Regions from separate parts of the Aliidongia sp. genome, predicted to be linked through region 1. Evidence: riboswitches for the same ligand, from Rfam matches in the RefSeq annotation. Region 1 holds a riboswitch; each other region holds the start of a gene.
What was found. Region 1 has a riboswitch for cobalamin ahead of VGV37_RS27640 (ribonucleoside-diphosphate reductase subunit alpha). Riboswitches for the same ligand answer to the same signal wherever they lie in the genome.
Positions count from the first base shown of each region.

Region 1 (3,892 bases):
CAGCGGCTGGAAGATCGGGATGTAGCGCTTCAGGTAATTGTCGCCGACCTCGACGTCCGACTGGGTGAAGAAGCGGAAGATCTGGGTCAGCAGGTTACGCTCGGCCCCGGTCACCCGGTCCGAGGCCCAGTCGCGGATGTCGGACCCGAGCGGCACTTCCTCACCCATCCAATGGGTCTGCTGCTGGCGCTTCCAGAATTCATAGGCCCAGGGATAGCGGTTGACGTCGTAGGTGCCGGTCGCGGTCAGGAGGCCGACCTTGCCGGTGCCGATGAGCGTGCGCGGGTCGAGCTGGATCAGGCTGCTCATTGACATGCCAGGCACTCCTCGTAGTCGCGTCGTTCGACCGGCGCCTCGATGCGCTCGGCCTTGTCCTGGGCACCGGCGAAACCGGCGCGGCTCAACGACTTGGAGCGGCAATAATACAGGCTCTTCACGCCACGCTTCCAGGCCGACCAATGCAGCATGTGCAGGTCCCATTTATCGATGTCGGCCGGCAGGTAGAGGTTGACCGACTGGCTCTGGCAGATGAATGGCGCGCGGTCGGCGGCGAACTCGATGATCCAGCGCGGGTCGATCTCGAACGCGGTGCGGAAGATCGATTTCTCATCGTCGCTGAGGAATTCCAGATGCTGGACCGAGCCTTCCTGCTCGACGATCGACTGCCAGGTCTCCGGCGTGTCGGCGCCCTTGTCGGCCAAGAGCTTGGTCAGGTACGGGTTGCGCACGACGAAGGCGCCGCTGAGCGTCTTGTGGTTGTAGACGTTGGCCGGGATCGGCTCGATGCAGGCGCTGGTGCCGCCGCAGATGATGCTGATCGACGCGGTCGGCGCGATTGCCAGCTTATGGCTGAACCGCGCCTGCATGCCGCGCTCGGCGGCATCCGGACAGGCGCCGCGTTCAGCCGCCAGCTCGACCGAGGCCGCATCGGCCTCGCGCCGGATCTTCTTGAAGATGCGCAGGTTCCACGACTTGGCGAGCGCACTTTCGAACGGAATGCCGCGCTGCTGCAGCAGGGAATGGAAGCCCATGACGCCAAGGCCGACCGACCGTTCGCGCATCGCCGAATAGCGGGCGTGCGCCATGCTATCGGGGGCGACGGTGATGAAATGGGTCAGCACATTGTCGAGGAAGCGCATCACGTCCTCGATCAGGCCCGGCTCCTCGGCCCACTCGTCCCAGGTCTCGACGTTCATCGAGGCCAGGCAGCAAACGGCCGTGCGTTCCTCATCGCGATGATCCATGCCGGTCGCGAGCGTGATCTCGCTGCACAGGTTCGAGGTCGTGACCTTGAGGCCCAGTTCGCGCTGGTGCTTCGGCAGGGCGCGATTGACCGAATCGATGAACAGCAGGTACGGCTCGCCGGTCTGCAGCCGGGTCTCGAGCACGCGCTGCCACAGCTGACGGGCATCGACCTCGCGCATGGTCTCGCCCGACTTCGGGCTGCGCAGGGCGAACGACTTGCCGTCGCGCACCGCATCCATGAACTCGTCGGTGACGTTGATCCCGTGGTGCAGGTTGAGGCCCTTGCGGTTGAAATCGCCGGACGCCTTGCGGATCTCCAGGAATTCCTCGATCTCCGGGTGATGGATGTCGAGATAGACCGCGGCCGAGCCGCGGCGCAGCGAGCCCTGGCTGATGGCGAGCGTCAGCCCGTCCATGACATGGATGAACGGGATGATGCCCGACGTCTCGCCCGCGCCCTTGACCGCTTCGCCGATGGAGCGGACCTGGCCCCAATAGGTGCCGATGCCACCGCCGTTCGAGGCCAATGCGACGTTCTCGTTCCAGGTATTGACGATGCCGTCGAGCGAATCGGGAACGGAATTGAGGAAGCAGGAAATCGGCAGGCCGCGCGTCGTGCCGCCGTTCGACAGGATCGGCGTCGCCGGCATGAACCACAGGCGCGAGATCGCGTCGTACAGCCGCTGGGCGTGGCGCACGTTGTCGGCGAAGGCACAGGCGACGCGGGCGAACATGTCCTGGTAGCTCTCGCCCGGCAGCAGGTAGCGATCACGCAGGGTCGCCTTGCCGAACGCGGTCAGCAGGTCGTCGCGGGCCCGGTCGAGCGTGAGGTCGGCGGGCTTCGGCTGCTGGAACAAGGGGCCGCCCATCGGCGCGTGGCGCACCGGCTCGGCCGGGACCGGTGCCGGCTCGGCCGGTTGCGGGCGCTTCGGTTCAGGCTGCTGCGATCCGGCAAGTTCAACGAGATTTCCGTCGCGGTCGAAATCGAAAGCAAGCGCTGACATCGGGTTCCCCATGCTTGAAACGAACGGGGTTCGAATCGGACGCCTTGCCCTGAGCGGCCCGACGGATGCCGGGACGGGGAGCATGCGACCGCCGGGACACCCCGCCCGCGGACGTATTCTTCAGCCACGGCAGGTTTCCTGGCTCGCGGGTCGCTGCGACTGTCTGGCCTTCCCGGCACCCGCTGGCGCCAGTGACGCGTATCGACAACCGCTCACCGCTTACAGTTGCGGGGGCAGCGCCGGCCTTGTCGCCCAGCGACGCACCGGCTTCCCTCAACCCCAGATCTTGCGATCCGAAGCACCGTGACTGTCTAGATTTAGCGCCAAACCGATGACTCGCGTCAAGGAATGTTTCGTCGGATCAGCACCCTGCCGACGCGCCTTGACGGCAGCGATACCCGTCCGGGTCAAACCCTGGTCGGGCCGAAATAGCGACTGGGCGTCGACCCGAGCGTGCGGCGGAACATAGCGGTGAAGGCGCTGGGGCTGTCGTAGCCCAGGTCCTGGGCGACCAGGGTTACCGACTGGCCCTCGGCCAGGCGCGCCAGCGCCTCGATCAGGCGAACCTGCTGGCGCCAGGTGCCGAAACTCATGCCGGTCTCGGCGCGGAACAGACGGGCGAGCGTGCGGGCCGACGCGCCGACCGAGCCCGCCCATACTTCCAGCACCTCGTCGCGCGCCGGGTCGTCGATCAGCGCCCGGCAGATCGCGAGCAGCCGCGGGTCGCGCGGCAGCGGCGCGTGCAGCGGCACGACCGGCACGGAACGCAGCTCGACCAGCACCAGGGCCGCGATCAGCGCCGCGCGTCCCGTCGGGTCCAGGCTATCGGGCGCGTAATCGGTCGCCGCCAGGATCAACTCGCGCAGCAGCGGCGCCACCTCGATCACGCCGCAGCGGGTCGGCAAGCTCGCCGACGCGTCTTTGGCGATATAGAGCGTGCGCATGGCGACCGGGCCGGACATGCGGATCTCGTGCGGCTCGCCAGAGGGCACCCAGACCGCCCGGTGGGTCGGCACGACCCAGGTGCCGTCGCGCGTGGTCACCCGCATCACGCCCGAGACCGCATAGACCAGCTGTGCCCGCTCGTGCGCATGCTCGCCGATCGAATGACCCGGCGGAAAATCCTTGGCCATGGCGACGACCTTGACCGGCGCGCGCTGATAGTCGTTGGGGTCGGTGCTGTGGGGCATGTCTCAGGCTCGGCCAGTATCGGGGCGACTGCAAGAGCGATCGATACCGGGATCCGCTTCGCCAATTGCGGGAGCGCACTGCACAAGGCCCGCGGCGGTTTTGAGCGAAACGGCCGGTCTCATTCCGGATCGGCGCGACGGCCCGACGGATCAAAGAGGCCCGCAGGGACCGAGACCTCTCCAACCCTCGCACGATCTGCTAGAAGAGTCCGGAGGCTTCCCGGGAGAGTACCGATGACCAACTCCGACACGGCGCTCAGCCAGAACCTGGAATTCTATCGCGCGATCGGCGCGCGCGACCTGTCGGCCATGGATCGGCTGTGGGCGCGCGACGTGCCGGTCAGCTGCATCCACCCCGGCTGGCCCGTGGTCCATGGCCGCGCCCTGGTGCTGCAGAGCTGGCGCGCCATCCTGACCGGGCCGAAACCGCCGCAGATCCTGTGCTACGAAGAG
Region 1 is NZ_DASZBY010000143.1:28,609-32,500, forward strand. Features, by position in the region: gene VGV37_RS27635 (ribonucleotide-diphosphate reductase subunit beta) at 1-309, opposite strand, end outside; gene VGV37_RS27640 (ribonucleoside-diphosphate reductase subunit alpha) at 306-2,114, opposite strand; cobalamin riboswitch at 2,361-2,570, opposite strand; gene VGV37_RS27645 (helix-turn-helix transcriptional regulator) at 2,657-3,439, opposite strand; gene VGV37_RS27650 (nuclear transport factor 2 family protein) at 3,674-3,892, shown strand, end outside.

Region 2 (3,892 bases), on a different contig from region 1:
GAGCGCAACGTGACTTCGACCGCGCGGGGGCGACCCAGGATCCATTGGGTGCCGCCGTTGTACGGGGCGGCGACATAGGTCTGGTCGAGCGCGTTGAACAGGCGCAGATCGACCCCGAAGCGCGGCGTCGGCGCCCAGGTCAGGCCGGTGTCGACCACTTCGTAGGCCGGCAGGGTCAGCGTGTTCGCATTGTCGGCGTAGCTCTTGCCGACGTAGCGGACGCCGGCGCGGGCCTGCCAATCGGGCAGGAAGTTCCAGGTGACATAGGCGTTGGCCGCTTGTTCCGGCACGCTGGGCGGTATCTTGCCCTTTCGCGAGACCGTGGTCGCGCCGTCCGATTCGGTGAAATCGTCGAACCGGGCGCCCAGGATCGTGCCGTTCGCCTCGACCCGCCAGCCGCCGCCCAGCGCCAGCGCGAACGAGGCCTCGATGCCGCGCGAGGATTGCTGGCCGACCTGCTCGGTAATGTCCGGGTCGGTGGGGTCGGTGATCAGCAGCTTGTTCTTGACGATGCGATAGGCCGCGAGGGTCCATTCGCCGCGCTCGTCCCAGAAGGTCTGCTTGGCGCCGACCTCGACCTCGCGTCCGGTCGACAGGTCGAATTGCTGTGAATGGGGCGACAGGGTGATGATCGACCCGACCGGATCGGTCGCGGTGGCATATTGGGCGTAGAGCGCCAGGTGCGGGATCGGGTTGTAGACCGCGCCGACGTGATAGCTGGTCGACAGGAAATCCTTCTTGGTCCGGCCGCCCGCCACCAGACTGTCGCGCCGCAGGTCGTAGGCGTCGGTCCGCACCCCGCCGACCAGGGACAGGTTGTCCAGGATCTCCAGCCGATCCTCGGCGAAGCCGGAATATTGCTGGGTGTGGGTCCGGAACTTGGGCGTCGTGCCGGCCAGGTCGATGAAGCTGCCGGGGCTGAAATCGAACGGGTCGAGCTGCTCGCGGCCGCCATAGGGCGAATCGTTGGAATGCTCGAAGCGCACGCTGCTGAATTCGAACCCGACGACCGCCCGGTTGTTGCGCCCGAGGATCGTGCTGTCGTAGGTCGCGTCGGCCCGGTCGCCGATCTGCGACTCGTTATGGTAGATCTCGATGAAGGTGTCGCGCTGAACCAGGTCGGTGTCGGGCTGGAACGTATAGCCCTCCGCCTCGCGCCAATGGCGGTTGCTGTACAGCCAATAGGCCTCGTTATGCAGGGTCAGCCCGGTGGTCGCGTTCCATTCGGTCTTGATGCGCGCCCAATTGTCGGTCCAGTTGATCGTCGCATCGCCGACGTTGAAGTTCCGGCCGTCGAGCCGGGTGTCGAGCTGCCCGTCGATCAGCGGCGTGCCGAAATAGCCCATCGGGTTCTGCTGGCCGTAATCCTCGGAAAACGTGAAATGCAGGTCCGGCCGCGGGTCCCATTGGACGATGGCCGAGATCGCCGTGCTTTTCGACTGGCCGCGGTCGACATAGCCGTCCGAGCTGTTGTGGCTGACGTCCAGGCGATAGGCGGCGGTCGAGCCGAGCGGGCCGGTGCTGTCGGCCTGCTCGCGGAACGTGTTGTCGGAGCCGAAGGTGAATTGCACATTGTTCTGCAGGGCCGACCCGTCGGGCTTGCGCGGCACGATGTTGACCGCACCGCCGATGGCGCCCGACCCGTAGAGCACGGAGGCGGGGCCGCTCAGCACCTCGATCCGATCGACGTTCCAGGTGTCGAACGGAAAGGTCGAGGTGCCGGCGCCGATGCTGAGCTGCGTGCCGTCGTAGAGCTGCTTCACGGAATCGACGCCGGTGAAGCCGCGGGCGCTGAGCGCGCTGTTGCCGTCGCCCGGTGTCGCGACGGAGGTGAAGCCGGGGGCGCGGCTGACCGCGTCCATGACGCGGGTGTCGCCGCGCTCGCGCACTTCGTCGCCGGAGATGACGTCGACGCTGGCCGGCGTTTCGAGCGGCGTCAGGCCCAGGCGGCTGCCGGCCGTCGAAGCTTTGTCGAGATTGAGCCCGTCCCGGCGCAGGCCGGTGACCTCGATGGTCTCCGGCGTCGGGTTCGAGACGGGTGGCGTGTCGTCGGCGCGGGCGAAGGGGGAAAAGGCGAGCAGCGGCAATGCCGCTAAAGCAGGAAGACGGGACATGTTCTGTCGGCCTCGTGGCAACGTGGACGTCACCACGAACCAAAGTCCGACGACCGCCGGGGTTTACGGGCGGGCACCATTCCCCACTGAGGCACCCCGCCCAATGTGTCCGTGCGTGACCACGATGACGGCAGGTCTCCTGGCTCGCGGGTCGCTGCCAGCGCATCGCCTTCCCGGTTGCCCAGTGGCTTATCCGGCACTCTCGCGCCGGAATCGATGCATGGCTCGCCGCTTACAGTTGCGGGGGCAGCCGCGGCTCTGGGTTCGACCCCGTACCCGCGTTCCCTTTTGATCCCGTGAAGGAACCGTCATGTCCCTTGTAGGGAACGCCGCGGGCCACGGTCAAGCGATGCCGCCTTTGCCGCCGCCCATGTTTTGGGCTAGGAAGTTGTTCGGTTTCCGATCGTTGGCAGCCCGATAGACGTTCAATCGCGGCTGCCGCCATCCTTCGCCATTCCCATCTCAGGGCAGTCTCCGTGACAATAATCGACATCGTCCCAGTGCAAGGCCGTGCCCTGCTCGACCGTTTCATTCGACTGCCCCAGCAATTCCATCGCGACGATCCTCACTATATCGCACCCCTGCATCTGGAGCGGCTGGACGCGCTGACGCCCAAGAACCCGTTCTTCGGCCATGCCGACGTGCAGTTCTGGATCGCGCGGAAGGACGGGCGCGACGTGGGGCGCATCAGCGCGCAGGTCGACCACCAGGCGTTGGCCGTGCGGCCCGATGCACCAGGTCAGTTCGGGCTCATTGCCGCCGAAGACGATCCGGCGATTTTCCGGGCGCTGCTCACGACGGCCGAGGATTGGCTGCGCGCCCGCGGCATGCAGCGGATGCAGGGGCCGATCAACCTCAACATCAACGAGGAGATCGGGCTGCTGGTCGAGGGATTCGACACGCCGCCGATGCTGCTGATGGGCCACGACAGGCCCTATGTCGGCACGCGGCTCGAGGAGCAGGGGCTCGTCAAGGAAAAGGACCTCTACGCCTACCTCTACGACATCACGGTCGACCTGCCCGCCGGTGCGCGCCGCCTCGTCGATCGGCCGCTGCCGAAGGGGCTCACGGTCCGGCGTATCGACTTCAAGCACTACAATGATGAAATCCGGATCATCACCGAGGTGTTCAACGACGCGTGGCTCAACAATTGGGGTTTCGTGCCGCTGACCGAGATCGAGACCGATCACCTGGCGAAATCCCTGAAGCCGCTGCTCGACCCGCGGCTCGTGCGGATCGTCGAGCAGAACGGAGAACCGGTCGGGTTCCTTGTCTGCCTGCCCAATCTCAACGAGGCGATCCGCGATCTGGGCGGCAAGCTGCTGCCGTTCGGCTGGGCGAAGCTGCTGTGGCGTCTGAAGGTGTCGGGCCTGAAGACGGCGCGCGTGCCCCTGATGGGTATCAAGCGGTCGGCCGCCCAGGGCGTGATCGGCAAGCTGCTGCCGTTCCTGCTGATCGACTCGGTCCGCAAGGAGGCCGCCGACATGGGCTTTACCCATGTCGAGCTGTCGTGGATCCTCGAAGACAACCTGGCGATGCGCCACATCAACGAAAGCTTGGGCGGCGTTCCGTACAAGACGTACCGGGTCTACGACAAGGCGCTATAGCCAGCCGGCCGCCCGGTACCAGGCCACCGTCTCGGCGAACCCCTCGGCGATGCCGATCGTCGATCGGTAGACCGTGGACGGCAGCGCCTCGTCCGGCGCCACCGACCAGTCCGGATGCAGCATCTCGCGTGCCTTGCCGGCGGTGAAGATCGGCGCCCGGCCCGACAGGCG
Region 2 is NZ_DASZBY010000146.1:27,287-31,178, forward strand. Features, by position in the region: gene VGV37_RS28155 (TonB-dependent receptor) at 1-2,114, opposite strand, end outside; cobalamin riboswitch at 2,227-2,439, opposite strand; gene VGV37_RS28160 (dATP pyrophosphohydrolase) at 2,591-3,721, shown strand; gene VGV37_RS28165 (NAD-dependent epimerase/dehydratase family protein) at 3,716-3,892, opposite strand, start outside.
Region 2: another riboswitch for cobalamin. It lies ahead of VGV37_RS28155 (TonB-dependent receptor); the one in region 1 lies ahead of VGV37_RS27640 (ribonucleoside-diphosphate reductase subunit alpha).

Region 3 (3,892 bases), on a different contig from region 1:
ATGGAATGCCCGTGCCAGGCTCTCGACCGCGCCGATGTTGCGCACGCCGGGCGTGGCCGCATCGTAGGGGATCACCACGAACCGGTCGTGCCGGACGGCGTCGATCCCGGTGAGCGCCGGATTGCCCTTCAGGAACGCGATCTTCTGTTCCGGCGTCGTGACGTCATAGTCGACGATCAGGATGAACGCGGGATCGCGCGCCACCACCGCCTCCCACGACACGCGGGTCCAGCTGTTCGGCACGTCGTCCATCACGTTGCGTCCGCCGGCCGCGGCGATCAGCGCGGTCGGCATGGCGTTGCCGCCCGCCGTCTCCGGCGCGTCCTCGCCGGAATCATAGACGAAGACCCGTGCCGGCGCCGCGTCCTTCAGGCGGGCGGCGACCGCGCCGATGCGCTCGGCAAAGCCGGCGGCAAGCGCGTGGGCGCGTTCTTCGACGCCGAAGATCCGGCCGATGGCGATCAGGTCCTGGTACATGTCGTCGAGCCTGGCCGCCGGTCGCGGCCCCAGATGAACGCAGGATTCGCGGATCGCATAGCTCTTGATGCCGTGGTCCGCCAGCGTGTCCGGCGTCACGTCGCCGCCGACCCGCATGCCGTAGCTCCAGCCGGCAAAATAGAAGTCCGTCCGAGCGCCGAGCAGGACCTCGAGCGATGGGTATTTCTGGCTGAGTTCCGGCACGCCCCCGAGCCTGCCCTGCAGGTCCGGCGCGATCTTGTTCCAGCCGCTGACGCCGCTGAACCCGGCCATATGGTCCTGCAGATCCAGTGCCAGCAGGGTGTCGGTGATGTTCACGTCGTTGCTGACCGCACGCACCGGCGCCCGGTCGAACGTCTCGGGCACGCCGCAATTGTCGATCGTGACCGGGAAGCCGCTGGCCGAAGCCTGGACCACCCAGAGACCGGAGAGGAGAAGGATCGAAAACAGGCGCATCGGTTCAGGCCTCGTAGCGGAGCGAGACGCGGCCGTCGGGCCTTGTGTCGACCGTGGCCTCGAGGCCGAAGGTCCGGGCGATCGACGCGGGCGTGAAGATCTCGGCCGGCGTGCCGGCGGCGACGATGCGCCCGGCATCCAGCACATGGATCCGATCGCAATAGGCGGCGGCCTGGTTCAGGTCGTGGAGCGAGGCCAGCACGCTGACGCCCAGCCCGCGCACGAGCCGCAGCAGGTCGCGCTGGTGGCGGATGTCGAGATGGTTGGTCGGCTCGTCGAGGATCAGCAGGCGCGGCTGCTGGACGAGCGCGCGGGCGAAGAGGACGCGCTGCTTTTCCCCGCCGGACAGGAGGTCGAACGACCGGTCGGCGGCATCGGCCAGGTCGACGAGCGCCAGGGCATCCGCCACGATCCGCTGGTCCTGGGCACTCTCGTCGGCCATGCCGGCCAGATGCGGCGTGCGGCCGAGCGCCGCCATCTGGCGCACGGTCAGCCCGAAGCCACTCGGCGTCTCCTGCAGCACCGCGGCGATCCGGCGGGCCGCCGTCCGCGGGGCGATCTTCCAAAGGTCGATGCCGTCCAGCAGGACCGAGCCGGATTGGGGCCGATGGACCCGGTAGGCACAGCGCAGCAGCGAGGATTTACCGCCGCCGTTGGGTCCGACCAGGCCGACGAACGCGCCCGGTGCCACCCGCAGCGAAACGCCGTCGAGAATGCGTCGGCCCGGCACCGTCCAGACAATATCGTGCAGCACGAGGTCGGCCGCGGTGGCGGCAGGGTGGGCCGGCGATTGGATCGGTTCGGTCAAGCGGCGGCTCCGAGAGAGCGGGCTCGGGCCGAGGGGACGCATGGCGGGAGACGCGGCGGACGCCGCACCGGCAAGCGACCGACCAGGACACCCCGCCCGCGGACGTTACATCGATCACGGCAGGTCTCCTGGCTCGCGGGTCGCGGCGACTGCCTGGCCTTCCCGGTGCCTTGCGGCACCAGTGACGCTGTCGACAGCCGCTCACCGCTTACAGTTGCGGGGGCAGCACCGGCCTTGCCGATCGGATCGGCGCACCGGCTTCCCTCTTAGCCCCGGATCTTGCGAACCGGGGAACCGTGACGGCGGAATATGGCGCAGCGGCGCCCGGTGGCGTCAAGCGGAATGGCTGCCGCCGGGCGTGGTCACCTGGTCCGTCAGCCAGGCGATGAAGGCGCGGATTTTAGGTTCCCCAGTCCGGGCAGGGGCATGGACCAGATAGAACCAGTCCGGTCCCTCCAAGGTCACCGGAAACGGCTGGACGAGGGCGCCGCTCGCCAGTTCATCGGCGAAGAACCGGGGCGACAGCAGAGCGACGGCCTCGCCGGCGACGACGGTCTGGGCCGCCATCTCCTGGCTTTCCAGGCGCAGCCCGCCGGACGGCGGCTCGGCCGGCGTACCGGCGAGCGCAAACCAGCGCCGCCAATCCGCCGCGTCCTGCCACAGGCCGGGCAGGCCCAGCAGATCGCGGGGCTGCGCCAGCGGCGCGTGGGCCGACGCGAGCGCCGCACTGAGCAGGGGCGAGCGTAGGACCGGCATCAACGGCTGGGCGACCAGGGTCGGCCAGTCGCCCGATCCGCTGCGGATCGCCAGGTCCGCCTCGCCCTGGTCCAGGTCGGCGAAGCGGGTCGAAGACGCCATGTCCACGTCGTAGCCGGGATGCCTGGCCTGGAAATCGCCGAGCCGGCGCGCGAGGAAACGGCTGGCGAAAGTCGGCGCGGCGCTGATCTTGAGCGCCCGCCCGCCCGCATCCAGCGCGCCAAAGCCCCTGGCCAGGATGTCGAACCCCTGCTGGACCGACGGTGCCAGGGCGGCACCCGCCTCGCTCAGCGCCAGCCGCCCCGGCCGGCGGGTGAACAGGCTGACGCCGAGCCGCGCCTCGAGCTGCCGGATCTGCCAGCTGACCGCGGCCTGGGTCATGCCGAGTTCCTCGGCAGCCCGGGTGAAGTTCAGATGGCGCGAGGCAGCTTCGAACACGCGGATGGCGGCAAGTGGCGGCAGTCTCACGCGACGGCTCCCCATAAGGCAGCCTTGTGCATAGCAGATGGGGAACTCGTTTGTCCCAGGACGACCGCTGCACGAGGCTCAGCGCCTCCGATCCCGTGTCCAGGCGCCGCCATGTCCTTCTTGAAACCACCGTCACGCCGTACCGTCCTGGCCGGCTCCGTCGCGAGCTTCGGCCTGATGGCCCTGTCCGACGCCGCCGCGGCCATTGCCCCGCCCGGGATCAGCCTGATCGAGGCGCCCAGCAATCTAGGCCTGAGCCCGACCGGCCCGGGGCCGGAACCGGGCTGCTGGCAAGCGCCGGCAGCGTTCCGCCAGGCCGGATTTCAGGGGTCGCTGAGGCCGGCCGAAACGATCGTGCTCGATCGACCGGCCTATCGCGCCGAGGCACAGGCGGGCACGCGTCTGCGCAACGGTCTCACCATCCGCACCTATTCGGAGCGACTGGCGGCATCGGTGGCGAACGCGCTGGGCGCCGGCCGATTCCCCGTCGTGCTGGGCGGCGATTGCAGCATCCTGCTGGGATGCCTCCTGGGTGCCCGCCGCGCGGGTCGGCTGGGTCTCGTCCATATCGATGGCCACAGCGACTATGCCAACCCATCCAACTACGACACCACCCAGCGGCTGGGCGCGGCCGCGGGCATGGATCTGGCGCTCGCCACCGGCAAGGGCGAGGCGACTCTGACCCGATGGGACGGGGTGGCGGGCCCGTTGGTAGAGCCGCTCGATGCCGTGCAGTTGGGCGAACGCAACGTCGACGGGACGGGACATCCCTATCCCGACTTCCCGGCGGCCGGCATCGCCCAATGGACCGTCCAGGACATCGCCCGCATCGGCGTCGTACCGAGCGCCGGGGCTGCCCTGCAGCATCTGGCCGGTCGCGGGATCGATCGCTTCTGGATCCATCTCGATCTCGACGTCCTGGCCGAA
Region 3 is NZ_DASZBY010000146.1:22,347-26,238, reverse strand. Features, by position in the region: gene VGV37_RS28145 (ABC transporter substrate-binding protein) at 1-933, opposite strand, end outside; gene VGV37_RS28140 (ABC transporter ATP-binding protein) at 938-1,741, opposite strand; cobalamin riboswitch at 1,843-2,055, opposite strand; gene VGV37_RS28135 (LysR substrate-binding domain-containing protein) at 2,075-2,965, opposite strand; gene VGV37_RS28130 (arginase family protein) at 3,077-3,892, shown strand, end outside.
Region 3: another riboswitch for cobalamin. It lies ahead of VGV37_RS28140 (ABC transporter ATP-binding protein); the one in region 1 lies ahead of VGV37_RS27640 (ribonucleoside-diphosphate reductase subunit alpha).